Regions from separate parts of the Kitasatospora sp. NPDC086801 genome, predicted to be linked through region 2. Evidence: predicted binding sites of a transcription regulator. Region 2 holds the regulator's gene; the other holds the start of a gene.
The links. Region 2 encodes HrcA, which represses chaperone genes, less so after heat shock. Its sites were predicted from a motif close to TTNGCACTCNGNNNNNCNGAGTGCNAA; they were not measured.

Region 1: a site for HrcA is predicted at 3,734-3,760, ahead of groES (co-chaperone GroES). Genes of this name have one in related genera too.

Annotation. Positions count from the first base shown of each region.
Region 1 is NZ_JBIVAX010000001.1:21,584-36,605, forward strand. Features, by position in the region: gene ACIPLC_RS00075 (WhiB family transcriptional regulator) at 1-314, shown strand, start outside; gene ACIPLC_RS00080 (LysR family transcriptional regulator) at 413-1,408, opposite strand; gene groL (chaperonin GroEL) at 1,540-3,171, opposite strand; gene groES (co-chaperone GroES) at 3,288-3,593, opposite strand; gene ACIPLC_RS00095 (SAM-dependent methyltransferase) at 3,916-5,082, shown strand; gene ACIPLC_RS00100 (polysaccharide deacetylase family protein) at 5,108-6,022, opposite strand; gene ACIPLC_RS00105 (hypothetical protein) at 6,103-6,363, opposite strand; gene tsaD (tRNA (adenosine(37)-N6)-threonylcarbamoyltransferase complex transferase subunit TsaD) at 6,360-7,466, opposite strand; gene rimI (ribosomal protein S18-alanine N-acetyltransferase) at 7,459-7,938, opposite strand; gene tsaB (tRNA (adenosine(37)-N6)-threonylcarbamoyltransferase complex dimerization subunit type 1 TsaB) at 7,962-8,618, opposite strand; gene ACIPLC_RS00125 (hypothetical protein) at 8,724-9,341, shown strand; gene ACIPLC_RS00130 (hypothetical protein) at 9,348-9,542, opposite strand; gene tsaE (tRNA (adenosine(37)-N6)-threonylcarbamoyltransferase complex ATPase subunit type 1 TsaE) at 9,662-10,159, opposite strand; gene ACIPLC_RS00140 (alpha/beta fold hydrolase) at 10,255-11,457, opposite strand; gene alr (alanine racemase) at 11,454-12,653, opposite strand; gene ACIPLC_RS00150 (NAD(P)H-hydrate dehydratase) at 12,845-14,320, opposite strand; gene ACIPLC_RS00155 (Uma2 family endonuclease) at 14,492-15,022, shown strand, end outside.
Region 2 is NZ_JBIVAX010000002.1:276,873-291,894, reverse strand. Features, by position in the region: gene lepA (translation elongation factor 4) at 1-1,772, shown strand, start outside; gene ACIPLC_RS04710 (ABC transporter ATP-binding protein) at 1,929-3,827, opposite strand; gene ACIPLC_RS04705 (ABC transporter ATP-binding protein) at 4,031-5,764, opposite strand; gene ACIPLC_RS04700 (AMP-dependent synthetase/ligase) at 6,122-8,101, shown strand; gene hemW (radical SAM family heme chaperone HemW) at 8,160-9,389, shown strand; gene ACIPLC_RS04690 (Uma2 family endonuclease) at 9,431-9,988, shown strand; gene ACIPLC_RS04685 (DUF3097 domain-containing protein) at 9,995-10,822, opposite strand; gene ACIPLC_RS04680 (hypothetical protein) at 10,847-11,431, opposite strand; gene htpX (zinc metalloprotease HtpX) at 11,526-12,446, opposite strand; gene hrcA (heat-inducible transcriptional repressor HrcA) at 12,710-13,744, shown strand; gene dnaJ (molecular chaperone DnaJ) at 13,820-14,959, shown strand.

The DNA.
Region 1 (15,022 bases), on a different contig from region 2:
CCCGCCTCCCCGGTCCCAACGCGGACCTCTGGGACTGGCAGCTCTCCGCAGCCTGCCGTGGCGTGGACAGCTCGCTCTTCTTCCACCCCGAGGGCGAACGCGGGGCCGCGCGGAGTTCACGCGAGGCCAGTGCCAAGGAGGTCTGCATGCGCTGCCCGGTGATCACCGAGTGCGCGGCGCACGCGCTGGCGGTCCGCGAGCCGTACGGCGTCTGGGGCGGGATGACCGAGGACGAGCGCGAGGAGATGCTGGGGCGCTCGCGGCACCGGCTGGTGGAGGTCCCGCTGACCCCGCCGGCGGTCGCACAGCGCTAGCCCCGCCTCCACGGCGCGCCGTGAAGAAACGTTTCTTCGTGGCGCCTCAGGCTGTCCGAGCCCCGTTCGGGGCCCTCAGGCCCCTCGCGCCCCAGAGGTCAGCGGCCGGCAGACCCCGCCAGCCGCTCCAGCATCAGCGCCACGGCCGGCACCTCGGCCAGATCCGGCAGGGTCAGCGCGACCACCTGCCGCAGCGCCGGCGCCCCCGCAGCCGTCCGCACCGGCACCGTCGACACCCCGTCCGGGCGCACCGACTCCAGCGCCAGCCGGGGCAGCACCGCCACCCCCAGCCCGGCCGCCACCAGGCCGACCACCGCCGGATAGTCGTCGGTCGCGAAGTCGATCCGGGGCTCGAAACCCGCCCCCGCGCACAGCTCCACCAGGTGCCCCCGGCACTGCGGGCAGCCGGCGATCCACTGCTCCCCCGCCAGCTCGGCCAGCTCCACCGGCCTGTCCCGCCCCGCCAGCCGGTGCGCGGCGGGCAGCAGGCCCACCAGCGGGTCGTCCAGCAGCGGGGTGACCACCAGATCGGACCAGTCGGAGCCGGCGCTCAGCTGCTGCGCCTCCAGGTTGGCCTCGGCCCGCGCCTCGCGCGGCGTCCCGTGCGCGGGCGCCGGCAGCGCGGCGCCGCCGTCGGACTGCGGGTAGCGGAAGGCCAGCGCGATCTCGCACTCGCCGCCGCGCAGCATCGCCAGCGACTCCGGCGGCTCCGCCTCGACCAGCGACACGCGCACCCCCGGATGGCTGTCCCGCAGCCGGGCGACCGCGGGCGGCACCAGGGTGGAACTCGCGGTCGGGAAGGAGACCAGCCGCACCCGCCCGGCCCGCAGCCCGGCGATCGCGGCGATCTCCTCCTCGGCGGCGGAGAGCCCGGCCAGGATCCCGGTGGCATGCTTGAGCAGGACCCGCCCCGCCTCGCTGAGCTGCATGCCCCGGCCGGAGCGGACCACCAGCGGGGTGTCCACCGACTTCTCCAGGGCCTTCATCTGCTGACTGATGGCGGGCTGCGTACAGCCCAGCTCGCGGGCGGCGGCGGAGAAGGAGCCGGTGCGGGCGACGGCACGCAGGACGCGCAGGTGACGGGCCTCGATCATGCCTCAGTTATAAGGCAATCTTTGCCAATGGCAAAATTCTGCTGATGATTGAAGCCTCAAACGCCGGACACGCCGGAGGCCCGGCCACACCCCGAGGGGCGCGGACCGGGCCTCCGATCGACCGTCAGGCGTCAGTGCGAGTGGCCGTGACCGTGGGAGTGGCCGTGACCGCCGTCGGCCTCCTCCTCCTTCTTCTCCACCACGAGGGTCTCGGTGGTGAGCAGCAGGGAGGCGATCGAGGCCGCGTTCTCCAGGGCGGAACGGGTGACCTTGACCGGGTCGATGACGCCGGCCTTCACCAGGTCGCCGTACTCGCCGGTGGCCGCGTTGAAGCCCTGGCCGGGCTCCAGCTCGGCGACCTTGGAGGTGATGACGTAGCCCTCCAGGCCGGCGTTCTGGGCGATCCAGCGCAGCGGCTCGTGCAGCGCCTTGCGGACCACCGCGACACCGGTCGCCTCGTCACCCTCCAGGCCCAGGCCGCCGTCCAGCACCTTGGCGGCGTGCACCAGGGAGGCGCCACCACCGGCGACGATGCCCTCCTCGACCGCGGCGCGGGTCGCCGAGATGGCGTCCTCCAGGCGGTGCTTGCGCTCCTTCAGCTCCACCTCGGTGGCGGCGCCGACCTTGATGACGCAGACGCCGCCGGCCAGCTTGGCCAGGCGCTCCTGCAGCTTCTCGCGGTCCCAGTCGGAGTCGGTGGCGGCGATCTCACCCTTGATCTGGGCGACGCGGCCGGCCACGGCCTCGGCGTCACCGGCACCGTCGACGACGGTGGTCTCGTCCTTGGTGATGGTCACGCGGCGGGCGGTGCCCAGCACGTCCACGCCGACCTGGTCGAGCTTGAGGCCGACCTCCTCGGAGATGACCGTGCCGCCGGTCAGGGTGGCCAGGTCGCCGAGGATCGCCTTGCGGCGGTCGCCGAAGCCCGGGGCCTTGACGGCGACCGCGTTGAAGGTGCCGCGGATCTTGTTCACCACGAGGGTGGACAGCGCCTCGCCGTCGACGTCCTCGGCGATGATCAGCAGCGGCCGGGAGGCACCGCCCTGGAGGATCTTCTCCAGCAGCGGCAGCAGCTCCTGGATGGAGGAGATCTTGCCCTGGTTGATCAGGATGTACGGGTCCTCCAGGACCGCCTCCTGCCGCTCCGCGTCGGTGACGAAGTACGGCGACAGGTAGCCCTTGTCGAACTGCATGCCCTCGGTGAAGTCCAGCTCCACGCCGAAGGTGTTCGACTCCTCGACGGTGATGACACCGTCCTTGCCGACCTTGTCGATCGCCTCGGCGATCAGCTCGCCGACCTGGGTGTCCTGGGCGGAGAGGGACGCGACGGCGGCGACGTCGTCCTTGCCCTCGATCTCGCGGGCCACCGAGAGCAGGTGCTCGGAGACGGCGGCGACGGCCTTGTCGATGCCCTTCTTCAGGGCGGCCGGGCCGGCACCGGCGGCGACGTTGCGCAGACCCTCGTTGACCAGGGCCTGGGCCAGCACGGTGGCGGTGGTGGTGCCGTCGCCCGCGACGTCGTTGGTCTTGGTGGCGACCTCCTTGACGAGCTGCGCGCCAAGGTTCTCGTACGGGTCGTCCAGCTCGACCTCACGGGCGATGGTGACACCGTCGTTGGTGATGGTCGGGGCGCCGAACTTCTTGTCGATGACGACGTTGCGGCCCTTGGGGCCGATGGTCACCTTGACGGTGTCGGCCAGCTTGTTGACACCGCGCTCCAGCGAGCGGCGGGCGTCCTCGTCGAACTGCAGGATCTTCGCCATGTTCCCTATTCCCTCGGGGCTGCGGCCGACCCACCGGCCGCCGGACTACGTGAACCAACAACCACGCCCCGGGCCCCTGTCACTTGGGACACGGATCCGGGGCGGGTCGGAACGACTTACTTCTCGATGATGGCGAGAACGTCGCGAGCGGAAAGAACCAGGTACTCCTCGCCCTGGTACTTCACCTCGGTGCCGCCGTACTTCGAGTACAGGACGATGTCACCGACGGCGACGTCGAGCGGCAGACGCTGGCCGTCCTCGAAGCGGCCCGGGCCGACGGCCAGGACGACGCCCTCCTGGGGCTTCTCCTTGGCGGTGTCCGGGATAACCAGGCCGGAGGCCGTGGTGGTCTCGGCGTCGAGCGGCTGGACCACAATGCGGTCCTCAAGCGGCTTGATGGCAACCTTGCTGCTGGTGGTCACGTCCGAGCTCCCCTTCGGAGATTACGGGGTTTCTAACGGGTAGGAGCGAACCTGTGGGCCTGCCGTCGCGGGGGTCAGGCACACGTCTTCGCGTTAGCACTCCCCCAGTGGGGAGTGCCAAGGACGACCATAGGCCGGTGTTAGCACTCAGTCAACCAGAGTGCCAACGGCGCGCCCGGGCATCCCGCAACCGCGGGCGCGTGGCCGCACTCCTGTGCGACCGCCCCGCCCCCGGGCGGGCTCCCGCCGTGAGTCGCGACCCGGCCCGTCCGCGCCGGCACCGGCGGGCCGGACGGGGCCGCCGACCCGCCAGAATGGCCCCGTGGACACCGAGAACCTCCAGCCCCTGCTGACCCCCGAGGGCCAGGCCCTGCTCGCCGAGCTGCGCGAGTTCACGCCCGAGGAGGAGCTGGCACTGGCCACCAGGCTGCGGCGGGAGCACCCGGCCGAGCTGGTGTCGGCGGCGTTCGGGCAGGCCCGGCTGCGGCAGCGGGCGCGGGCGAAGTTCGGGGCGGACGCCGACCTGATGTACTTCACGCCCAACGGCGTCGAGCAGTCCACCCGGCGCAGCGTGGCCGAGTGGCGGGCGCGCCGCTTCGCCGGGCTGGGCGTCCGCCGGCTGGCCGACCTGTGCTGCGGCATCGGCGGGGACGTGCTGGCGCTGGCCCGGGCCGGGATCGAGGTGCTGGCCGTCGACAAGGACCCGGCGGCCTGCGCCGCCACCGCCGCCAACGCGGCCGCGCTGGGCCTGGCCGACCTGGTCGAGGTGCGCTGCGCAGACGTCGCCGAGGTGGACGTCACCGGCTACGACGCGGTGTTCACCGACCCGGCGCGGCGGACGGCGCGCGGCCGGGTGTTCGACCCGGAGGCGTACGCCCCGCCGCTCTCCTGGGCGATCGAGGCCGGCCGCCGGACCCCGATCGGCGCGCTGAAGGTGGCCCCGGGCATCCCGCACGAGGCCGTCCCGGCCGACGCCGAGGCGGAGTGGGTCTCCGACCACGGCGACGTGAAGGAGGCGGTGCTCTGGTTCGGCACCGGGGCCGCCCGCCCGCACCGCGCCACCCTGCTGCCGCAGGCCGCCAGCCTCACCGGCGGCGACCTGCCCGACCCGCCGGCCGGCCCGGTCGGGCGCTACCTGTACGAGCCGGACGGCGCGGTGATCCGGGCCCACCTGGTGGCCGAGGTGGCCGAGCAGGTGGGCGGCCGGCTGATCGACCCGAAGATCGCCTACCTGACCTCGGACGAGCTGGTGGCCACCCCGTACGCGCACGCCTTCGAGCTCACCGACGTGCTGCCGTTCCACATCAAGCGGCTGAAGGCGCTGCTGCGCGAGCGCGGGGTCGGCACGGTGGTGATCAAGAAGCGCGGGATGGCGATCACCCCGGAGGAGCTGCGCCGCCAGCTCAAGCCCTCCGGGCCGAACGCCGTCACGGTGATCCTCAGCCGCACCGACAACGGGCCGCTGATGATGCTCGGCCGGCCCGTCTGAGGCGGCTGCGCGGCGGGCGCCCGGACTACGAGGCGGGCGCCTGGATGTAGTCCTCCAACCGGGCCACCGAGAAGCCCTGCTCCTGGATCCGGGCCAGCAGGTCGCCGAACATCTGGGTCATCGTGGCGCCCTTGAGCTCCTTCGGGCCGCGGAAGTGCGCCAGGATGATGTCGCCGGACTTCAGCTTCTTGTCCGCCGCCTGGTACTGCATGTCGTGGATCTGCATCGACTCGCGCCAGAGCACCATCGCGCGCGGACCGCACTGCTGGACCGAGTTGTTCAGCGTCGGGGTGTTGGCGCCGTCCCCGAAGGGCGGGCGGAACAGCAACGGGGCGGTGCCGTACTGCTGGGTGAGCGCGGACTGCGCGTCGCAGATCTCGGACTTCTGCTTCTCCGCCGGGATCTTGCTCATCACCGGGTGGTCCACGGTGTGGTTCTGGATGTGGTTGCCGAGCGCCTGGAGCGGCTTGAAGTAGCCGTAGTCGTTCTTGACGATGTCCCGGGTCAGGAACATCGAGATCGGCACCTTGAGCTCGGTCAGCATCTCAACGAACTTCGGGTCCTTCTCGGCACCGTCGTCGATGGTGATGAAGACGACCTTGTCGCTCGTCTTCACATCGCTGAACACCGGTACGGGGCCGGTCCGTTCGAGCTTGATGGGCTTGTCCGCGGGCGGCGCGGGAGCCGGCGCCAGCGGTTTGAGGTTCCACTTCGCCCAGGCCGCCGCGTCCCCGCCGGCCGGGGCCGGGGTGGTGGGCGTGCCGGTCGGGCTGGTCGGCACGGCGCCGCCGCCGGTGGGCTGGGGGGTGGCCGCCGAGCTGCCGCCGGCCGCCGCCGGAGCGGCGCCGCCCCCGTTGTCGCCGCATCCGGTGGCCAGGGCCAGCAGGGCCAGCGCCCCCACCGCGTACGTCCTGGTCCTGCTCCGACCGTCCCTGTTCACCGCAGCGCGCTCCCGGTTCCCGTCCAGCTTCTTCTCAGCTATGCACGGTAGCGGTCGGGGTGGCGGTTCCCGGACAGTGCCTATTCGACGTGCTCGCTGGTGAAGGACCAGCGGTGCACCGGGCGGCCGAGCAGGTCGGCCGGCGGGTCGGCGACCGGCACCGGCTCGCCGGTCCACCAGGTGATCAGCAGCACGCGTTCGCCGGGCGCGCCGAGCAGCTCGGTGCGGACCAGCCCGGCCGAGCCGCGCACCGACGGCAGCGCCACCTCCCGTACCCAGGAGGCGAGTTCGGCCCCACGGCCGGCGACGGCGCGGGCCTCCCACATCGCGGCGACGGTCACTCGGCGCCACCGGTGAGGGCCTGGTACGCCTGGCCGTGGACGTCGCCGTGCCGGACGTCCGCGGCCGGCACGTGCGCCTCGGTCACCGGCAGCGAGGAGTCGGCGGACAGGTCGAGCGCGGACGGCGTGCGGTCGCGCCACACCATCTCGGAGCCCAGCGCGGCCACCATCGCGCCGTTGTCGGTGCACAGGCCCGGCCGGGGCACCCGCAACCGGATGCCGGCCCGGTCGCAGCGCTGCTGGGCCATCTCGCGCAGCCGCGAGTTGGCGGCCACCCCGCCGCCGATCATCAGGTGGTCGACGCCGTTGTCCTTGCACGCCTTGACGGCCTTGCGGGTAAGCACGTCGGTGACGGCCTCCTGGAAGGACGCCGCCACGTCGGCGATCGGCACCTCCTCGCCGGCCCGGCGCTTGGCCTCCACCCAGCGGGCGACGGCGGTCTTCAGGCCGGAGAAGGAGAAGTCGTACGCGGGGTCGTTGCGGCCGCTCAGGCCGCGCGGGAAGGCGATCGCCTTGCGGTCGCCCTCGCGGGCGGTGCGGTCGACCACCGGGCCGCCCGGGAAGCCCAGGCCGAGCACCCGGGCGACCTTGTCGAAGGCCTCGCCGGCCGCGTCGTCGATGGTCGCGCCGAGCGGGCGGACGTCGCTGGTGATGTCCTCGCTGAGCAGCAGCGAGGAGTGCCCGCCGGAGACCAGCAGCGCCATCGTCGGCGAGGGCAGCCGGCCGTGCTCCAGCTGGTCGACGCAGATGTGCGAGGCGAGGTGGTTGACCCCGTACAGCGGCTTGTCCAGCGCCCAGGCGTACGCCTTGGCGGCGCTGACGCCGACGAGCAGCGCGCCGGCCAGGCCGGGGCCGGCGGTGACGGCGATGCCGTCCAGGTCGCTCGCCTTGACACCGGCGGTGTCCAGGGCGCGCTGAATGGTCGGGACCATCGCCTCCAGGTGGGCGCGGCTGGCGATCTCCGGAACGACGCCGCCGAAGCGGGCGTGGTCGTTGACGCTGGAGGCGACCGCGTCGGCCAGCAGCGTGGTGCCGCGCACGATGCCGACGCCGGTCTCGTCGCAGGAGGTCTCGATGCCGAGGACGAGCGGTTCGTCAGCCATGGCGGGTGTCCTTAAGGTCCTTCGGGTCAGTGCTGGGGTGGTCGAGGCGCATCACCAGCGCGTCGACGTTGGCGGGCTGGTAGTAGCCGCGCCGGATGCCCACCGGGTGGAAGCCGAAGCGCTCGTACAGCTGCTGGGCGCGCGGGTTGTCCACCCGCACCTCCAGCAGCAGTTCGGCGCAGCCGCGCCGGGCGGCCTCCCGGATCAGGTCGGTGAGCAGCGCCGCGCCGAGGCCGGCGCCCTGGTGGCGCTGGTCGACGGCGATGGTCTGGACGTCGCCCTCGCCGGCGATCGCCATCAGCCCGGCGTAGCCGACGATGGCGCCGTCCGCGCCGGTGGCGACGGTGTAGTGGCGGGTGCCGCCGGGGTGGGTCTCGGCCAGCTCGGACCAGTACATCCCGGTGGACCAGGCGTCCTCGGGGAAGAGCCGCAGCTCCAGCTCCATCACCGGCGCGATGTCCCACCAGCGCATCGGGCGCAGGGTGGTGCCGTGCTTCACGCCGGGAGCACCGCCTTGTAGCCCGCGGGGACCTGGGCGTCCGGACGGCGCAGGTACAGCGGGACGTTCGGCAGCAGCTGGCGGCCGGCCGCCAGCTCGGCGGCGGCGAAGCTCGCCAGGGCGCCGGCCGACACGTGCGCGGGGCCGTGCGCACCGGGGAAGCTCTCGGGGTAGAGCAGCGCGCCGGCGCCGACCGACCGCGACGGCGGGGCCAGCTCGGCGGGGCGGTCCACGCCGGGGCCCTCGGTGCGGTGGCCGTCGGCGTCGTAGGAGGCCCAGTAGACCTCCTTGCGGCGCGCGTCGGTGGCCACCGTGAACGGCTGCCCGGCCAGGCCTTCGGCACGGGCCTGGTGGGCGATCGCGTCCAGGGTGCAGACGCCGTGCACCGGCAGCCCGAGGGCGTGGCCGAGCGCGGCGGCGGTCACCAGGCCGACCCGCAGGCCGGTGTACGGGCCCGGACCGACGCCCACCGCGATGCCGGTGAGCCGATGCTTGTCGACGCCGGCCGCCCGCAGGACCTGGTCGATCGCGGGCAGGAGCAGTTCGCCGTGGCGCCGGGCGTCGACCTGGTGGGTCTCGGCGAGGACGGCCGTGCCGTCGTGGACGGCGGCGGTGACGGCGGGGGTAGCGGTGTCGAACGCGAGCAGCAGCACGGGTCAAGGTTAGACCGACGTTGGGCCGACCGGCTGATCGGCCGGGCGTGCCACCCGGGAACACACATCCGGGGCGCCGCGACCCGGCCGGGCGAACCTGGCACGATGGGGCCGTACGTAAAGGGACGGCGGCGGGAGCGGCACGTGGCGAAGATGGGTCCTGGTGTGGTGGTCACGGGGCTGACCCTGGGGGCCCTGGCGGTGGTGAGCCTGCTGGCCTTCCAGGCCAACGGCGCTCAGGACCGGGCGGGCGGCGCCAAGCCGGTCGCCAGCACCACGACGTCCAGCGGGCCGGCCGCCTCCGCGACGCCGAGCGCCTCGGCCACCCCGACGGTCCCGCCGCTGCCGGCCACCTCGGGCAGCGGGACGCGGGTGGTCTACTCGATCGGCAGCCACTACGTCTGGCTGGTCGACCCGAAGAAGAGCCCGCAGGTCGCGCCCGGCTTCGCGGTCACCCCGGGCTCGGTCGAGCCGGCCCCGGGCAGCTACTCGGTCTACAGCCGCACCCCGTCGACCACCGGGACGGACGGTCGGCAGATCGAGCACGTGGTGCGCTTCGCGCAGCAGAACGGCGTGGTGTTCGGTTTCAGCGCCGCCGTGGACGGCGCCACCCCGACCGCCGACTCGAACGCCAAGACCGGCGGCATCCGCAGCGGCCGCCCCGAGGGCCAGCTGCTCTGGGACTTCGCGCCGAACGGCACCAAGGTGGTCGTGGTCGCCTGAGGCGGGTCAGGCCGCGCGGGGCGTGCCCGGCTCCGGCTCCTCGGCCCGCCGGGGCTCCGGCTCGGGCGGGGTGGACACCGCCTCGGCGGCCGCACAGGCGGCCAGCAGTGCCCGCATCGGCGCCCCCTGGGCGCGGCGGGCGGACTCTCCGGCCCCGGCGCCGTGCCCGGCGCGCTTCGGGGCGGGGGTGGTGCTCGACATGGCGCCTCCCTAGTTAGGCAGACCTAACCGCAGCACCCATCCCACCACGCCCGGCACCCCGCCCGCAACACTTCCCGACAGCCTGTCGGCAAAAACGGCGCACGGCCCGGGTGCGCGCCTCAGCCGAGCGCCTCCAGCGCGACACCCGCCCAGCGCGGGCCGACGCCGGTCAGCACCACCCGGCGCGGGTCCAGGTCGTCCTCGTCGGCGGTGTCGCCGAGAGCGCGCTCGATCCGCACCTCCAGCCGGTCCTCGGACAGCCGCTCGACCTTGCCCTCGCCCCACTCGACCACGACCACCGACTCCGGCAGCGAGACGTCCAGGTCGAGGTCCTCCATCTCGTCCAGGTCCCCGCCGAGCCGGTACGCGTCCACGTGCACCAGCGCCGGGCCGCCGACCAGCGACGGGTGCACCCGGGCGATCACGAAGGTCGGCGAGGTCACCGCCCCGCGGACCCCCAGCCCCTCCCCCAGGCCCCGGGTCAGCGTGGTCTTCCCCGCCCCCAGTTCACCGGAGAGCAGCACCAGGTCCCCGGGCCGCAGCAGTGCGGCCAGCTCCCGGCCGAGCCGGCCCATCCGCTCCGGGGTGGGGACGGTGAGAGTGGCGTGCGAGCCCATGCGCGTGTCTTGCCCTTCGGTCCGTACCGGCGCGCCGACCGCCGGCCGCCCCCGCTACCGTGCCACATCGCCGACCCGGCGCGCGCCGGGCGGGGTCAGGGGCCGTCCAGGACCGCCGGGGGCGGCGCGGCGGCGGCGAAGTCGGCGGCCCGGCGCAGCAGCGCCACCAGCTCGTGGTCGACCAACTCCGGGCGCTCCAGCATCACCAGGTGCCCGGCGCCCTCCACCAGGACCAGCTCCGCGCCGGACAGCCGCTCGGCCATCGCCTCGCTGTGCGCCGACGGCGTCAGCAGGTCCTTCGTACCGGCCAGCACCAGCGTCGGCAGGCCGCGCAGGGCGGCGAGCGCCGCGTACTTCTCGTGGGTGCCGAACACCGGGTAGAACTCGGCGACCACGTCGATCGGGGTGGCGTCCAGCAGTTGCTCGGCGAACCGCACCACGCCCGGGTCGACGTCCCTCCCGCCGAAGGAGAACCTCCGGTAGAAGACGGCGGTGACGTCCGCACCCAGCCGCCTGGTCGCCTCCACCAGCTCGACCTGACGGCCCAGCACCCGCATCACCCCGGGCGCGACCTTCTTGAACAGCTTCGCGCCGGCCGACGGCAGCCCGAGGCTGACCTCGTTCCAGTCCCCCGCCAGCGTGCCGATCAGCGCCACCCCGGCGACCCGCTCCCGGAACAGCTCCGGGTGCTGGTCGGCCAGCGCCATCACCGTCATGCCGCCCATCGAGTGACCCACCAGCACCAGCGGCCCGGTCGGCGCGACGGCGTCGATCACCGCCTTGAGGTCGCCTCCCAGCTGGTCGATGCTGGCCGGCTCGCCGGCCAGGTAGGAGCGGGAGCGCTCGGAGCGGCCGTGGCTGCGCTGGTCCCAGAAGACCAGCCGCAGGCCCTCGCGCAGCGCGGCCCGCTGGAAGTGCCAGCTGTCCTGGTTGAGGCAGTAGCCGTGGCAGAACACCACGGTCAGCGGCTCGGCGCCGGGGGTGTCGCCGTCCGGCTCGGACCCGGTGCCGTCCAGTTCGACGTACAGCTCGGTGCCGTCCGGCGCGGCCACCGTCCGCGGGCGCCCGCGCAGCGAGCCGTACGGGGCCTCGGCGTCCAGCTCGTCCCGGGCCCGGCGGCGGGTCGCCCGGCCGACGGTCAGCCGCTCGATCGCCACCCCGGCGGCCGCCCCGGCCGCCAGCACGCCGACCGAGATCCCGATCACGCCGGCCCGGCTCACCCCGGAGGCCGCGCCGGCCGCGCCGACCGCCTTGGCCACCGCCGCGGCCGGGCCACTCTCGGCCGGTCCCTCCGTCATGCGTCCGGACCCTCGGTGCGGCTGCCGCCCAGGTAGCGGCGCGGGACCCGGGCGCCGATCCGGGTCACGATCTCGTACGAGATGGTGCCGCAGGCCCGGCCCCAGTCCTCGGCGGTCGGCTCGCCCTGCTCCCCGTTGCCGAACAGCAGCACCTCGTCGCCGATCGCGGGGGTGTCCCCGCCCAGGTCCACGACGAACTGGTCCATCGCCACCCGGCCGGCGACCGTGCGCCACTTGCCGCCGATCTGCACCGGGCCGGTGCCGCTGGCGTGCCGCGGGACGCCGTCGCCGTAGCCGACCGGGACCAGGCCCAGTGTGGTCGGGCCCGGCGTCACGTAGTGGTGGCCGTAGCTGACCCCGTGCCCGCCCGGAACGTGTTTGACCAGCGCCAGCCGCGCGGTCAGCGCCATCACCGGGCGCAGCCCGAAGTCGGCCGGCGACCCGACCTGCGGCACCGGCGACAGCCCGTACGCGGCCAGGCCGGTGCGGACCAGGTCGAAGTGCGACTGCGGCAGCAGCAGGGTGGCCGGCGAGTTCGCCAGGTGCCGCACCTCCGGGCGCAGCCCGGCGGCCTCGGCCCCGGCCAGCGCCGCGTGGAAGGAGTCCAGCTGGGCCTGGATCGACGGGTGGCCCGGCTCGTCGGCGGCGGCGAAGTGCGACCAGACACCGACCACGGTCAGCAGCCCCTCGGCCTCGGCGCGGCGGGCGGCGGCCACCAGGTGCGGCCAGTCGTGCGGCTGGCAGCCGTTGCGGCCCAGACCGGTGTCCGCCTTCAGGTGCACCCGGGCCGGGATGCCGGTCTCCCGGACGGCCGGCAGCAGTTCGTCCAGCGCCCACTGACCGCTCACCGAGACATCGACGTCCGCGCGCAGCGCCTCCCGCCACGGCCCGCCCGGCGTCCACAGCCAGCACAGGACGCGGGCCTGCTCCGGGCGGATGCCCGCGGCCCGCAGCGCCAGCGCCTCCTCGGGCGTCGCGCAGCCGAGCCAGCCGACCCCGTTCGCGACCGCCTCGCGGGCGCACTCGACGGCGCCGTGGCCATAGGCGTCCGCCTTGACCGCGAGCATCACCGCCGAGCTGCCGACGCGCTCGCGCAGCGCGGCGAGGTTGCCGCGCAGGGCGGCCAAGTCGATGGTCGCCTCGGCCCGTGCGCCGTCGGTCAGGGTGGCCGTGCCGGTCGTGTTCGCAGTTGTCATCAGGGTCAGTCTCCCAGACATCCCGGAGTCCTCGCCGAACGGCCCGTCGGTGCGGCGGCGCGGTGCCCGGGCCCCCGGAACCGCGCCGACCTGCGGCGAACCGCTCGTCACCCTGTTCCGGACGCCCACGGAGGACCGATCGGTTCCGCCCCGGCCGCGCCTCCCGCCCCGCCCGTCGGCCGACGCCCCGGCTACGCCTCCCGCACCGCCCGCCACACCGCGGGCAGCGCCTGCGCCACCGCCAGCGCCGTCACCGGCGCGCCCGGGGCGCCCGCCGCGTGGCGGCCCGCCAGGCCGTGCAGGTAGGCACCCACGGAGGCGGCGTCCAGCGGTGACAGGCCGGCCGCCAGCAGGGAGCCCGCCAGGCCCGCCAGGACGTCGCCGCTGCCGGCGGTGGCCAGCCAGGACGTGCCGGTCGGGTTGACCCGGACGGCGCCGCCCGGGTCGGCGATCACGGTCGTGGAGCCCTTGAGCAGGACCGTCGCCCGGTAGTCGGCCGCCAGTCGGCGCGCGGTGGCCAGCCGGGCGGCGGCCAGCGAGTCGGCGGGCGGCGGCGCGGTGCCGTCGGCGCCCGCGAGCAGCCGGGCGGCCTCGCCGGTGTGCGGGGTGAGCAGGGTGGGGGCCGTCCGGCCGGCCAGCGCGCCCGGGCCGAGCCGGGCCAGCTCGGTCAGCCCGTCCGCGTCCACCAGTACCGGGACGTCGCTCGACAGCGCCTCGGCCAGCGCCTGCCGCGCCCCCTCGCCGCCGCCCGGCCCGACCACCCAGGCCTGCACCCGCCCGGCCCCGGCCGGCCCGCCCTCGGTGACCAGCGCCTCCGGGAAGCGCCGCACCACCTCCTCGGCCGCCGTGCCGACGTACCGGACGGCGCCCGCGCCACCGCGCAGCGCCCCGGCGACCGCCAGCAGCGCCGCGCCCGGGTACGCCGCCGAACCGGCCGCCACCCCGACCACGCCCCGCCGGTACTTGTCGCTCTCGGCGCCCGGCAGCGGCAGCAGCGCCGCCACGTCCGCGTGCTGCAGGGCCGTCACGTCCGGCGCGGGCGGCTCCAGTCCGATCCCGACCAGCTGGACGGCGCCCGCGTACGAGGCCCCCGGGTCGACCAGCAGGCCCGGCTTGTACGTGCCGAAGCAGACCGTGACGTCCGCGCGCAGCGCCTCGCCCGGCACCTCGCCGGTGTCGGCGTCCACCCCGCTGGGCAGGTCCACGGCCACCACGACCCCGCGCCGCCCGGCCCGCGCGTACGGCCGGGCCCCGGCCCGCAGCCCGCCCCGGCCCCCGATGCCGACGATGCCGTCCAGCACCAGGTCGGCGCGCGAGAAGTCGGCCAGGCCGACTTCCTGATCCAGCACCACCCGCCCGCCGGAAGCCCGCACCGCGGCCAGCCCGCCCGCGTGCGCACGCTCCGGCACGAGCAGCACCGCCGTCACCCGCGCGCCCCGCCGGGCCAGCGCCGCCCCGGCGTACAGGGCGTCACCCCCGTTGTCCCCGCTGCCGGCCAGCACCACCACCCGACTGCCGTACACCCGCCCCCGACGCCCCGCCAGCAGCCGGGCGCAGGTCGCCGCCAGCCCGGCGGCCGCCCGCTGCATCAGCGTCCCCTCCGGCAGCCGCGCCATCAGCTCGGCCTCGGCGGCCCGGACGACTTCCACCCGATGGGCATGACGCATGCGAGGGCTCCTTCAGCAGTCGACGTACCGCCGACGCTAGCCCGCGCCACCGCCCCACGGCAGGCCGAGCTGCGGGACACTTTCGAGTGACAACCACTTCGATCCCCCGCCGGTGGCGGTCCGCACGCCTACCTTGTGGCTCGGCACGGACCCACAGGAGGGAGAAGGGCCATGGTCGCCATGCCAGCTGTCGAGGGCCCGCGAGGCCGGGACGACCTCATCCAGGCGTTCCTGGAGTTGGACACCCCGCCCGGCTACAAGGCAGAGCTCATCGAAGGGGAAATCGTCGTCGCGCCACCACCGGACGGGGCCCACGAAACCGCGTTCTCGCTACTCAACCGGCAGTTCATGCGCAAGGTCGAGATCGAGCTGGACATCTCCGGCAACAAGGGACTGATCACACCCAAGGGTCGGTTCATCCCCGACGGAACCCTGAGCCCGGTCGGCCATTTCGAGCACGCTGACTCCTGGGCCTCCGCCACGGGAGTCCTGCTGGTCTTCGAGATCACCTCGACCAACCCGTACAAGGACCGCGAACCCAAGCGCCGCGGCTACGCCGCCGCCGGCATCCCGTGCTACCTGCTGATCGACCGCAGCGAGGGCATGGTCACGCTGTTCACCAAACCCGAGAGCGAGGACTACATCACCCGCACGCAGGTCGAGTTCGGCAAGCCGATCGACCTGCCCGCCCCCTTCTCCTTC
Region 2 (15,022 bases):
CGACGCTCGCAGACCGGATGCTGCAGATCACGGGCGTCGTCGACCCGCGGCAGATGCGTGCCCAGTACCTCGACCGCATGGACATCGAGCGCGAGCGCGGCATCACCATCAAGTCGCAGGCGGTCCGCCTCCCGTGGGCGCCGAAGACCGGTCCGGATGCCGGGACGACGCACATCCTCAACATGATCGACACGCCCGGCCACGTGGACTTCACGTACGAGGTGTCCCGCTCCCTCGCGGCCTGCGAGGGCACCATCCTGGTGGTCGACGCGGCCCAGGGCATCGAGGCGCAGACCCTCGCCAACCTGTACCTGGCGCTGGAGAACGACCTCACGATCGTCCCGGTGCTGAACAAGATCGACCTGCCGGCCGCCCAGCCGGAGAAGTACGCGGCGGAGATCGCACACATCATCGGCTGCGACCCCTCGGACGTGCTGCAGGTCAGCGCCAAGACCGGCCTCGGCGTCGAGGACCTGCTGGACCACGTCGTCAACACCATCCCGGCCCCGGTCGGCGTCAAGAACGCCCCGGCCCGCGCGATGATCTTCGACTCGGTGTACGACTCCTACCGCGGCGTGGTCACCTACGTGCGTGTCGTGGACGGGCAGCTCACCAAGCGCGAGCGGATCGCGATGATGTCCACCGGCGCCACCCACGAGCTGCTGGAGATCGGCGTCATCTCGCCCGAGCCGAAGGTCGCCGACGGCCTGGGCGTCGGCGAGGTGGGCTACATCATCACCGGGGTGAAGGACGTCCGGCAGTCCAAGGTCGGTGACACCATCACCTCGATGCACAAGGGTGCGACCGAGGCGCTGGGGGGCTACAAGGAGCCCCGCCCGATGGTGTTCTCCGGCCTGTACCCGCTGGACGGCTCGGACTACCCGCTGCTGCGCGACGCCCTGGACAAGCTGCGGCTGAACGACGCTGCGCTGGTGTACGAGCCGGAGACCTCGGTCGCGCTCGGATTCGGCTACCGCTGCGGCTTCCTCGGCCTGCTGCACCTGGAGATCATCCGGGAGCGCCTGGAGCGCGAGTTCAACCTCGACCTGATCTCCACCGCCCCGAACGTGGTCTACCGGGTGATCATGGAGGACGGCACCGAGCACACCGTCACCAACCCGAGCGAGTTCCCGACGGGCAAGCTCGCGGAGGTGTACGAGCCGGTCGTGCGCGGCACCATCCTGGCGCCCAACGAGTTCGTCGGCGCGATCATGGAGCTCTGCCAGGCCCGCCGGGGCAACCTGCAGGGCATGGACTACCTGTCCGAGGACCGGGTCGAGCTGCGCTACACCCTGCCCCTCGCCGAGATCGTCTTCGACTTCTTCGACCAGCTGAAGTCCAAGACCCGCGGCTACGCCTCGCTCGACTACGAGCCCATCGGCGAGCAGTCCGCCCAGCTGGTGAAGGTCGACATCCTGCTGCACGGCGACGCGGTGGACGCCTTCTCCGCGATCGTGCACAAGGACAAGGCCTACGGCTACGGCGTGATGATGGCGGGCAAGCTGCAGAAGCTCATCCCGCGCCAGCAGTTCGAGGTGCCGATCCAGGCGGCCATCGGCTCCCGGGTGATCGCCCGTGAGACGGTCCGCGCGATCCGCAAGGACGTCCTCGCCAAGTGCTACGGCGGTGACATCTCGCGCAAGCGCAAGCTGCTGGAGAAGCAGAAGGAAGGCAAGAAGCGGATGAAGATGGTCGGCCGCGTGGAGGTCCCGCAGGAGGCCTTCATCGCCGCGCTGTCCACCGACGCCGAGACGCCGAAGGAAAAGAAGTAACCACAGGCGTGTGAGAGGGCCCGGGCGAGCAGACCGCCCGGGCCCTTCCTCGTCTCCCGGTCGTCGGTCACGGCCGCGCGGTCGCGAACGCCCCCGGGAACGCGCAGAGCCGGGGCGGTTGGGGCCCGCCCCGGCTCGGCACGCGGTGTGCGACGGTCAGTCCACCTCGGCCACGGCCTCCGCGAACTGCGCCTGGTACAGCCGCGCGTAGGCGCCGTCCGCGGCGATCAGCTCGTCGTGCGAGCCCTGTTCGACGATCGAGCCGTTCTCCATCACCAGGATCACGTCGGCGTCCCGGATGGTGGAGAGCCGGTGCGCGATCACGAAGCTGGTGCGGCCGGTGCGCAGTCGCGCCATGGCCCGCTGGATCAGCACCTCGGTGCGGGTGTCGACGGAGCTGGTCGCCTCGTCCAGGACGAGGATCGACGGCTGGGCGAGGAATGCCCGGGCGATGGTGATCAGCTGCTTCTCGCCTGCGCTGACGCCGGCGCCGTCGTCGTCGATGACGGTGTCGTAGCCGTCCGGCAGGGTGCGCACGAAGCGGTCGACGTGGGCGGCCCTGGCGGCCTCGATGACCTGTTCGCGGGTGGCTCCCTGGGCGCCGTAGGCGATGTTGTCGGCGATGGTGCCGCCGAACAGCCAGGTGTCCTGGAGCACCATGCCGATGCCGGAACGCAGTTCCTCGCGGGACATCGCGGAGACGTCGACCCCGTCGAGGCTGATCCGCCCGGAGCTGACCTCGTAGAACCGCATCAGGAGGTTGACCAGGGTGGTCTTGCCGGCGCCGGTGGGGCCGACGATGGCGACGGTCTGGCCGGGTTCGACCTTGAGCGAGAGGTCCTCGATGAGCGGCTTCTCGGGGTCGTAGCGGAAGGACACGTCCTGGAAGGCGACCCGGCCGTGGATGGTGTCGGGCCGCTCGGACACGGCCGGGTCGGGGGTCTGCTCGGGGGCGTCCAGCAGTTCGAAGACGCGCTCGGCGGAGGCGACCCCGGACTGCACCAGGTTGGCCATGCTGGCGACCTGGGTGAGCGGCTGGCTGAACTGCCGCGAGTACTGGATGAACGCCTGCACGTCGCCGATGGACAGCGCGCCGCTGGCCACCCGCAGGCCGCCGACGACCGCGACCAGCACGTACTGCAGGTTGCCGATCAGCATCATCGCGGGCTGGATGATCCCGGAGATGAACTGCGCCCGGAAGCTGGAGGTGTACAGCGCCTCGTTGTGCTCGCGGAAGGTCTCGGCGGACTCGCGCTGGCGGCCGAACACCTTGACCAGGTTGTGGCCGGTGTACATCTCCTCGATGTGCGCGTTGAGTTGGCCGGTGGACTTCCACTGCTGGACGAACTGGGGCTGCGCCCGCTTGCCGACCTTGGCGGCGACGGCCACCGACAGCGGCACCGAGACCAGGGCGATCACGGCGAGCAGCGGGGAGATCCAGAACATCATCGCCAGCACGCCGACCACGGTGAGCAGCGAGTTGACGACCTGTCCCATGGTCTGCTGCATGGACTGGCTGATGTTGTCGATGTCGTTGGTGACCCGGCTGAGCACCTCGCCGCGCGGCTGCTTGTCGAAGTAACTGAGCGGCAGCCGGGCGAGTTTGGCCTCGACGTCCTGGCGCAGCCGGTAGCCGGCCCGCTGGATCGCCGTGGTGGCCAGCCGGCCCTGGACGATGCCGAACAGGGCGGAGGCGAGGTAGATGACCAGCACCCAGAGCAGGACGGTGCCGATGGCGCCGAAGTCCATGCTCTGGCCGGGGGTGAAGTCCACCGAGGAGAGCAGGTCGGCGACGCCGCCCTCGCCGTGGGCGCGCAGCCCCTCGATGACCTGCGTCTTGGAGGCGCCGGGTTCGAAGCGGGCGCCGACGACGCCGGCGAAGATCAGGTCGGTGGCGTTGCCGAGCACCTTGGGGCCGGTGACGGCGCAGCCGATGCTGAGCACGCCGAGGGCCAGCACGCCGGAGATCAGGCTGCGTTCGGGGCGCAGCAGGGCGAGCAGTCGCTTGCCGGAGCCCTTGAAGTCCATGGACTTCTCGGTGCCCTGGCCGCCCATGAAGCGGCCCGGTCCGGCGGGGCCGCGGCGGGCGGCGGCGGCCTGCGAGTCGCTGGGCAGTTCGGTCTCGGCGTCCGTGGTGTCCGTGGTCTCGGCGTCTGCGGTCTTGGTGTCCGTGTCCGTGGTCCTGGTGTCCGTGGTCCTGGTGTCCGTAGTTCTGGTGTCCGCGGTCTCGGTGTCCGTGTCGGGCTTGCCGGGGGTGGTCACGCCGCCTCCTGCTCGGTGAGCTGGGAGAGCACGATCTCCCGGTACGTCGGGTTGTCGGCCATCAGTTCGCCGTGGGTGCCGGTGCCGACGACCGCGCCCTCGTCGAGGACGATGATCCGGTCGGCGTCGCGGATGGTGGAGACGCGCTGGGCGACGATCAGCACGGTGGCGTCGGCGGTCTCGCGGGCGAGGGCCTTGCGCAGCCTGGCGTCGGTGGCGTAGTCGAGCGCCGAGAAGGAGTCGTCGAACAGGTAGACGTCGGGCTGGCGGACCAGGGCCCGGGCGATGGCCAGGCGCTGGCGCTGGCCGCCGGAGACGTTGCCGCCGCCCTGGGCGATCGGGGCGTCCAGGCCTTCGGCCAGTTCCTGGACGAAGTCCTTGGCCTGGGCGATCTCCAGGGCGTGCCAGAGCTCCTCGTCGGTGGCGTCGGGCCGGCCGTAGCGGAGGTTGCTGGCGACGGTGCCGGAGAACAGGTAGGGCTTCTGCGGGACGAGGCCGACGCTCTCGGCGATCGTCTCGGGGGCGAGTTCGCGCACGTCGACGCCGTCGAGCAGGACCTGGCCGGAGGTGGCGTCGAACAGCCGGGGCACGAGCCCGAGCAGGGTGGACTTGCCGCTGCCGGTGGAGCCGATGACGGCGGTGGTCTCGCCGGGGCGGGCGGTGATGGCGATGCCGCGCAGCACCGAGGCCTCGGCGCCGGGGTAGCGGAAGTCGACGTCGCGCAGTTCCAGGTTGCCGCGGCGCAGCACCTCGGTGATCGGCGCGGCGGGCGGGACGACGCTGGAGGAGGTGCCGAGGACCTCCTCGATGCGCTCGGCGCAGACCTCGGCGCGCGGCACCATCATGAACATGAAGGTGGCCATCATGACGCTCATCAGGATCTGCATCAGGTAGGAGAGGAACGCGGTGAGCGCGCCGATCTGCATGCCGCCGCTGTCGATCCGGTGGGCGCCGAACCAGAGCACGGCGACGCTGGAGACGTTCACGACCAGCATCACGGCCGGGAACATGAACGACATCAGCCGGCCGACCTGGAGGGCGGTGTCGGTGAGCTCCCCGTTGGCCTGGGCGAAGCGGGCCTGCTCGTGGTCGTCCTTGACGAACGCGCGGATGACCCGGATGCCGGTGATCTGCTCGCGCAGGACCCGGTTCACCGTGTCGATCCGGGTCTGCATGCTGCGGAACTTGGGGCGCAGCGCGCGGACCAGGAGGAGCACGACGACGCCGAGCAGCGGGATGACCGCGAGCAGCAGGCCGGACAGCGGCACGTCCTGGTTGAGGGCCATGATGATGCCGCCGACGCACATGATCGGGGCGGCCACCATGAGCGTGAAGCTCATCAGGGCCAGCATCTGGACCTGTTGGACGTCGTTGGTGGTCCGGGTGATCAGCGAAGGGGCGCCGAACTGGCCGACCTCGCGGGCGGAGAAGCTCTGCACCTGGTCGAAGACGGCGGCGCGGACGTCCCGGCCGAAGGCCATGGCCGTCCGGGAGCCGTAGTAGACGGCGCCGATCGAGCAGAGCGCCTGGACCAGGGTGACGCCGATCATCACCCCGCCCACTTGCAGGATGTAGCCGGTGTCGCCCTTGACCACGCCGTCGTCGATGATGTCGGCGTTGAGCGTCGGCAGGTAGAGCGCCGCCAGGGTGGACACCAGTTGGAGCGCCACGAGCAGCGCGATCGGTCGGGAGTACGGGCGCAGGTACGCCCTGAGCAGTCTGATCAGCACTGGCACACTCTTGTCGTCGACGGGTGGATTCGCATCCCAATTCTCGTTCTTCGGTGGACTCGTACAGGCGATTCACAGGCTGTGGATCGTAGGTTTGCCCAGTCCTTTGCCGAACCGTACGGCGGGCCCGGTTGCACGGGTTCACCCGGGGCCCGCGCGGGGGCGTCGGCGGGCACCGGCGGCGCGGCGGTGTGCCGACCGGTCCCGCCCTCTTACGGAATGACCGGTTTCCCCCTAGGCTGCTGATTGCCCCCTTGTTACTCGCCGGTACCGCCTGGGTTGACCGGGGGCCCGGCGACCGCCCCCACGGGCGCCGCGACAATCCCTCAGACGGCCACCCGCCCCCGGAGGTCCTCGTTGAGTTCCGCGCAGTCCCTGATCGACTCCGGTAGTGCCGACTTGGTCGCCGGGCGTCCCGCCTCCGTCGCCCACCTCTTCCTGGAGCGGGTCGCCGCCACCCCGAACGCCGAGGCCTACCGCTACCCCGCCCCGGTCGACGAGCACGCCGCGGACAGCGCCCCCGGCGCCGAGCAGTGGCGCTCGCTCACCTGGGCGCAGACCGCGGCCCGGGTCAAGGCGGTGGCCGCCGGCCTGATGGCGCTCGGCATCCAGCCGGAGGACCGGGTCGCGCTGGCCTCCTCGACCCGGCTCGAATGGATCATCGCCGACCTCGGGAACATGTGCGCGGGTGCCGCCACCACGACCGTCTATCCCAGCACCAACGCCGACGAGACCGCGTTCATCCTCTCCAACTCCGGTTCCAGGGCGCTGTTCGCGGAGAACGCCGCCCAACTCGCCAAGGCCGTCGACCAACTCGGCCACCTGCCCGAGCTGCGGACCGTCATCCTCTTCGACGCCCCCGAGGCCGGCACCGCCGAGGCCGGCACCGCCGAGACTGCCGACTCCGAGGCCGGTGCCCCCGGGGCCGACGGCCTGAACGGCCTCACCGTGCTCACCCTCGTCGAACTGGAGCAGCGCGGCGCCGAGTACCTGGACCAGCACCCGGACGCGGTCGAGAAGGCCGTCGCCGCGCTCGACAAGGAGCAACTGGCCACCCTGATCTACACCTCCGGCACCACCGGCCGCCCCAAGGGCGTGCGCCTGGTGCACGACTGCTGGGCGTACGAGGCCCGGGCCCAGGAGGCCAGCGGACTGCTGCGCTCCGACGACGTCCAGTTCATGTGGCTGCCGCTGTCGCACGTGTTCGGCAAGACGCTGATCTCCGGCCAGATCGCCACCGGCCACGTGATGGCCGTGGACGGCCGGGTCGACCGGATCATCCACAACCTGCCGGTCATCCGGCCGACCGTGATGGCCTCGGCGCCGCGCATCTTCGAGAAGGTCTACAACGGCATCGCCGGCCGGGCCCGGGCTGAGGGCGGTGCCAAGTACAAGATCTTCCGGTGGGCCGCCAAGGTCGCCCGCGAGCACGCCCGGGCCGTCCAGGAGAGCCGGATCGCCACCGGCGCCGGCACCGTTCCGCTGGGCCTCAGGCTCCAGCACGGCCTGGCCGACAAGCTGGTCTACGCCAAGATCCGCGCGGCCTTCGGCGGCCGGCTGCGCGGCGCCGTCTCCGGCAGCGCCGCGCTCGCGCCCGAGATCGGCTACTTCTTCCTCGGCGCCGGCGTGCCGATCCTGGAGGGCTACGGCCTCAGCGAGACGAGCGCCGGCTCCTGCGTCAACCGCGAGGAGGACATCCGGATCGGCACCGTGGGCCGCCCGCTGCCCGGCACCGAGGTCCGGATCGCCGAGGACGGCGAGATCCTGCTGCGCGGCCCCGGCGTCATGCGCGGCTACCACGACCTGCCCGAGAAGACCGCCGAGGTACTGGAGGCCGACGGCTGGTTCCACACCGAGGACATCGGTGAGCTCGGCCCCGACGGCTTCCTGCGGATCACCGACCGCAAGAAGGACCTGTTCAAGACCTCCGGCGGCAAGTACGTCGCGCCCAGCGAGGTCGAGGGCAGGTTCAAGGCGGTCTGCCCGTTCGTCAGCAACATCCTCGTGATCGGCAACGGCCGCAACTTCTGCACCGCGCTGATCGGCCTGGACGAGTCGGTCATCATGCCGTGGGCCGCCGAGCACGGGCTGAAGGGCAAGTCCTACGCCGAGGTGGCCGCCGACCCGCAGGTGCACCAGCTGATCGAGGGCTTCGTCAAGCGACTCAACGCCGACCTCCAGCGCTGGCAGACGATCAAGAAGTTCCACCTGCTGCCGCGCGATCTCGACATCGAGCACGGGGAGCTCACCCCGAGCCTGAAGATCAAGCGCCCGGTGGTCGAGCGGACCTACGCGGACGCTGTCACCGCGATGTACGCGGGCGCCAACGAGGCCTGATCGGCCCCGCTCCCGTACGGCTCACCGGTTCGGGTGAGCCGTACGGGACAATGGGGTCATGCCCTCCGCACTCCCCGACGGCGAACCGGTGCCGTCCGACGGTTCCCTGCCCGCATCCGCCCGCGCCGGTCTCGGGCAGCGGCCGTTCGGTTTCTACCTGCACGTGCCGTACTGCGCCAGCCGCTGCGGCTACTGCGACTTCAACACCTACACCGCCACCGAGCTGCGCTCCTCCGGGGCCGTCGCCTCCCAGGAGACCTACGCGGACAACGTGGTCGCCGAGATCCGGCTGGCCCGCCGGGTCCTCGGCCCGGTCGACCTGCCGGTGCAGACCGTCTTCCTCGGCGGCGGCACCCCCACCCTGCTGCCCGCCCGTGACCTGGTGAAGATGCTCGCCGCGCTGCGCGAGGAGTTCGGGCTCGCCGAGGGCGCCGAGGTCACCACCGAGGCCAACCCGGAGTCCGTCGACCCGGCCTACCTGGCCGAACTGCGCGAGGGCGGCTACAACCGGGTCTCCTTCGGCATGCAGAGCGCCCGCCCGCACGTCCTGAAGCTGCTCGACCGCCACCACACCCCGGGCCGCCCCGAGGCCTGCGTCGCCGAGGCCCGTGCCGCCGGCTTCGACCACGTCAACCTGGACCTCATCTACGGCACCCCCGGCGAGTCCGACGGCGACTGGCGCGCCTCCCTGGACGCCGCCATCGGCGCCGGGCCCGACCACGTCTCCGCGTACTCCCTGATCGTCGAGGACGGCACCAAGCTCGCCGCCCGGGTCAAGCGCGGCGAACTGCCGATGATCGACGACGACGTGCACGCCGACCGCTACCTCATCGCCGAACAGGCCCTCAGCGCCGCCGGCTACACCTGGTACGAGGTCTCCAACTGGGCCACCACCCCGGAGGGCCGCTGCCGCCACAACGAGCTGTACTGGACCGGCGCCGACTGGTGGGGCGCAGGCCCCGGCGCGCACAGCCACGTCGGCGGCGTCCGCTGGTGGAACGCCAAGCACCCCGCCGCCTACGCCCAGGCCCTCGCCGAGGGCCGCACCCCCGCCCAGGGCCGCGAGGTCCTCGCCGAGGAGGACCGCCGGGTCGAGCGCATCCTGCTCGAACTGCGCCTCGCCGAGGGCATCCCGCTCACCCTCCTCACCGACACCGGCCGCCACGCCGCCGCCCGCCACCTCGCCGACGGCCTCCTCGCCGCCGAGCCGTACGCCCAGGGCCGCGCCGTCCTCACCCTCCAGGGCCGGCTGCTCGCCGACGCGGTCGTACGTGACCTGGTGGACTGACATTCGTTAACGTGGGTGTCAGCCGTCGGAGGGAGCGTGCGATGACCGCCATCGATGATCGGATGACCGGGATCTTCGAGAACCTGGAGGTGCCGGAGGGCATCAAGGCCGAACTCATCAGGGGGGAAATCGTGATGATGGCGGGGCCTGACATGGTCCACAATCTCATCGTCCTGGCGATTCAGCACCAGCTTCCGTACGGTCGGTGGCGTCCACTCACGACCCAGGACCTGGGGATCCCCGGCCAGGCGAGCGAACCCCAGCCAGACCTGGTCGTCTTCGAACGCGGGGCGGTCCAGGAGCACGGACGACTGCTGCCGTCGCCCGCCGTCACCCTGGTGGTCGAGGTGGTGTCGAAGACCAGTGTCGATCGTGATTACCGGACCAAGCGGGAGCTCTACGCCGAGGGCTCCGTCCCCGCGTACCTGATCGTGGACCCGATCAAGGGGGTCTGCGTGCTGCTGACCGAGTTGGGTAGGGATCCCGGGTCCGGCCTCCCGAGGTACATGTCCGAGCGGACCAGCAAGTTCGGCGAGCCCGTCCCCGTCAGCCTGCTTGAGATCGATCTGGACACCACGGACTTTCAGCAGTACGTCTGATCGGCCTCACTCCGGAACCGTCACGAAGTCGATCAACTCCTCGACCTTGCCCAGCAGTTCCGGCTCCAGGTCCTTGTAGCTGTCCACCGTGGAGAGGATCCGCTTCCAGGCGGCGGGGGTGTTCACCGGCCAGCCGAGGCGGCGGCAGACGCCCTCCTTCCACTCCTCGCCGCGCGGGACGGCGGGCCAGCCGGGGATGCCGACGGAGGCGGGCTTCACGGCCTGCCAGATGTCGATGTAGGGGTGGCCGACGACCAGGACGGCGTCGCCGGTGACCTGGGCGGCGATGCGGTGCTCCTTGGTGCCGGGGAGCAGGTGGTCGACCAGGACGCCGAGGCGCCGCCCCGGGCCGGGGGCGAAGTCGGCGACGATCGCGGGCAGGTCGTCCACGCCCTCCAGGTACTCGACGACCACGCCCTCGATCCGCAGGTCGTCGCCCCAGACCCGCTCGACCAGTTCGGCGTCGTGCCGGCCCTCGACGTAGATCCGCGACTCGCGGGCGACCCGGGCCCGGGCGCCGGGGACGGCGACCGAGCCGGAGGCGGTGCGGCCCGGCGCGCGGGCGGGCGCGGGACCGGCCGGGCGCACCAGGGTGACCGTCCGGCCCTCCAGCAGGAAGCCGCGCGGCACCAGCGGGAACACCCGGTGCTTGCCGAAGCGGTCCTCCAGGGTGACGGTGAAGCCCTCGGCCGTCTTCTCGCAGCGCACCACCGCGCCGCAGAAGCCGGTGGCGGCCTCCTCCACCACCAGGTCCCGTTCGGCGCTCACCTCCGGGGCGGGCGACTGCTTCTTCCACGGCGGGGTCAGGTCGGGTCCGTACTGGCGGCTGTGCATGAAAGCGACTATACGGACGGACCGTCAGAGGCCCGGCGCGCCCCAGACCGGGAACCAGCGGGTGAGGTCCTTCTCCAGCCGCAGGTCGTTCCCCAGCATCGCGTTGACCTGGAGCTCCAGCGGGCTGTTGCGCCGCTCCCCGCCGCCGGGCATCGGAGCGAAGGGGTAGAAGGTGCCGCGTTTGTAGAGGTAGACCAGGGCCAGCGGCTGCCCCTCCGGGTTGCGGAAGCCGACCAGCGAGCAGAGCAGCTGCGGCCCGAAGCCGTTCGCCTCCAGCTCGCTGTTGACCGCGTGCAGGTCGTTGACCAGCTCCGGCAGCTCCTCGGGGGTGTGCCGGGCGAGCAGCCAGGAGTAGCCGTAGCCGTCCTTGGAGGCCTCCACCGGGACGCCGCCGCGTTCGGTGTCGGCGTCGAGCAGCGCCCGCACCTGCTGTTCGACCTGGACGAAGGCCGCGCCCTCGACGGCGGCGAAGCAGACCGAGCCGAGCCCGGTGGGGGTGAACCCGGCCGCGGCCTCCAGGGTGAGGGCGGCGGACGGGACGCCGAACAACTGGTCGAGGTCGGGCTTGACGGGCTTGGTGCGCCCGAACAGGGTGTCCAGGATTCCCACGGCGATCCTTTCGGAGGAGGGAGTCGGGAGGGAGTCGGGAGGGCTGGAGGAGGGCTGGGGGGAGGGCCGTAGGAGGGCGGCAGCGGGCGGGGCGTCAGCGGCCGAGCTGCTCGGAGATCTTCGCCAGCTGCTCCAGCCGCTTCTCCAGCGTCGGGTGGGTGGAGAACAGCTGCGAGGCGGTCTCCCGGGCGCTCAGCGCGGGGGCGAAGTAGAAGGCGTTGTAGGGCTGCGCCTGGCGCAGGTCCTTGCTGGGGATGGCGGCGATCTGGCCGGTGACCTTGGTGAGCGCGGAGGCGAGGGCGCTGGGCCGGCCGGTGAGCTGGGCGGCGGCGCGGTCGGCGGCGAGTTCCCGGTAGCGGGAGAGGAGCCGGGTGAGCAGGAAGCTGATGGCGTAGACGACCATCGACACCAGCGGGATGATCAGGGCGGCGATCGCCGCGTTCTGGTCGTTGCTGTTGCGGTTGCCGCCCATGAATCCGCCGTACACGGCGATCCGGGTCATGGCCCCGGCGAGGACGCCGAGGAAGCCGGCGATGGTCATCACCGCGACGTCCCGGTGGGCGACGTGGGACAGCTCGTGGGCGAGGACGCCCTCCAGTTCCTCGGGTTCCAGCCGGCGCAGCAGGCCGGTGGTGACGCACACCACGGCGTTCTGCGGGTTGCGGCCGGTGGCGAAGGCGTTCGGCATGTCGTTGTCGGCGACCGCCACCCGGGGTTTGGGCATGTCGGCCAGCGCGCAGAGCCGGTCGATGGTGCCGTGCAGTTGCGGGTACTGCTCAGGGGTCACCTGGTGGGCGCCCATCGCCCGTTCGGTGATCTTGTCGCTGAACCAGAACTGGGCCACGAACAGCCCGCCGGAGATCAGGACGATCAGTGGCCAGGCGCCGCGCAGCAGCACGATCAGCAGACCGGTGAAACCGACGTACAGCAGCCCGATCACGAACATCGTCACGACCATGCGGCCGGTCAGACCGCGGTCGGGCGCGAAACGGGTGTGCTGGCCCGAGCTCGACATTGCTTGCTCCTCCATTCGCCGTCGTCTTCGATGCTGCCACCCGGACGGCCCCACGGCACCACCCCCGCGCCGGGAACTGCGGGCAGGATCACTCCGGCCGGGCCGTTCCTGCCGTTGGGCCCGGGCCTTACACTGGCAGGTACGGTTTTGGCACTCGCACGTTCAGAGTGCCAAAGCGGGTGCCGGAGCCGGGGTCGTCCCGGAGCGGGCAGCAGCATGCGTGACACGAACGGACAACGTGCGAAGACGGAGGTGTGTGCCCCATGGCCGGTGAGGTTCGCCAGCTGGACGACCGCAAGCTCGCCGTGCTCCGCGCGATCGTCCAGGACTACGTGGGCACCGAGGAGCCGGTCGGTTCCAAGGCCCTGGTGGAGCGGCACAACCTCGGAGTCTCCCCGGCGACCGTCCGCAACGACATGGCGGCGCTGGAGGAGGAGGGCTACATCCACCAGCCGCACACCAGCGCCGGGCGCATCCCCACCGACAAGGGGTACCGCCTGTTCGTCGACAAGCTCGCCGAGGTCAAGCCGATGAGCGCCCCCGAGCGCCGGGCGATCCGGCACTTCCTGGACGGCGCCGTCGACCTGGACGACGTGGTCATGCGGACGGTGCGGCTGCTCGCCCAGCTCACCCGGCAGGTCGCGGTGGTGCAGTACCCCTCGCTGTCGCGGTCCACGGTCCGGCACATCGAGCTGGTGGCGCTGGCCCCGACCAAGGTGATGCTGGTCCTGATCACCAACACCGGCCGGGTCGAGCAGCGGATGGTGGACTGCCCGGGCCCGGTCGGCGAGACGGTCCTGGCGGACCTGCGGGCCCGGATCAACGTGCGGGCCGTCGGCCAGCGGCTGCCGGACGTGCCGGGGTTCCTGGAGGAGCTCCCGGCGGGTTTCGAGCAGCCGGACCGCCCGACCGTCAGCACGGTCCTGGCGACGCTGTTCGAAGCGCTCGCCGAACAGAACGAGGAGCGGATCATGCTGGCCGGCACGGCCAATCTGACCCGCTTCGGGCACGACTTCCCCCTGACCATCCAGCCGGTGCTGGAAGCCCTGGAGGAGCAGGTCGTCCTGCTCCGCCTCCTGGGTGAGACGGCGGACGCCGCGATGACGGTCCGGATCGGGCGGGAGATCGCCTACGAGGGGCTGAATTCCACCTCGGTGGTGTCGGTCGGTTACGGTTCGGGCGACGAGAGCGTGGCCAAACTGGGTGTGATCGGTCCGACCCGGATGGACTATCCGGGCACAATGGGGGCGGTGCGTGCGGTGGCGCGGTACGTGGGTCAGATCCTGGCCGAGTCGTAGCACAGGCCGCCGTCGGACCTCCGGCGGCGGTGTCCAGTCGCAGCACTACTACAGGCGGAACAAGCGGAGCATTTGGTGGCCACGGACTACTACGCGGTACTCGGCGTCCGACGGGATGCGGGGCAGGACGAGATCAAGAAGGCCTTCCGGCGCCTGGCACGCGAACTGCACCCGGACGTCAATCCGGACCCGAAGACGCAGGAGCGCTTCAAGGAGATCAACGCCGCCTACGAGGTGCTCTCCGACCCACAGAAGCGCCAGGTCTACGACCTCGGCGGCGACCCGCTCTCGCCGGGTGGCGGGGGCGCGGGCGGCTTCGGCGCGGGCGCGGCGGGCTTCGGCTTCTCCGACATCATGGACGCCTTCTTCGGCGCCGCGGCCGGCCAGCGCGGCCCGCGCTCGCGCACCCGCCGCGGCCAGGACGCCATGATCCGGCTGGAGATCACCCTGGAGGAGGCCGCCTTCGGCACCACCAAGGAACTCCAGGTCGACACCGCCGTCACCTGCACCACGTGCAGCGGCGAGGGCGCGGCCCCTGGCACCTCCGCGCAGACCTGCGACATGTGTCGCGGCAAGGGCGAGGTCTCCCAGGTCACCCGGTCGTTCCTGGGCCAGGTCATGACCTCCCGCCCCTGCCCGCAGTGCCAGGGCTTCGGCACCGTCGTGCCGACCCCGTGCCCGGAGTGCGCCGGCGACGGTCGGGTCCGCGCCCGGCGCACCCTGACCGTCAAGATCCCGGCCGGTGTCGACAACGGCACCCGGATCCAGCTGGCCGGCGAGGGCGAGGTCGGCCCCGGCGGCGGCCCGGCCGGCGACCTGTACGTCGAGATCGCCGAGACCACCCACACCGTCTTCCAGCGGCGCGGGGACGACCTGCACTGCACCGTCACCATCCCGATGACGGCGGCGTCCCTGGGCACCCAGGTGCCGCTGCAGACCCTGGACGGGCTGGAGGAGGTCGACATCCGGCCCGGCACCCAGTCCGGGCAGTCGATCCCGCTGCACGGCCGCGGCATCACGCACCTGCGCGGGGGCGGCCGGGGCGACCTGATAGTGCATGTCGAGGTGCAGACGCCCAGCAAGCTCGACGCCGAGCAGGAGGACCTGCTGCGCCGGCTCGCGGTGCTGCGCGGTGAGGAGCGGCCGTCCGGCCAGTTCGCGCCGGGCCAGCAGGGCCTGTTCTCGCGCCTCAAGGACGCGTTCAACGGCCGATAGGCCCCCAGGGCGGGTCTGACAATTCGCGTCGGATCAGCGCGCGGCGTCGCGTGCCCGGCGGGA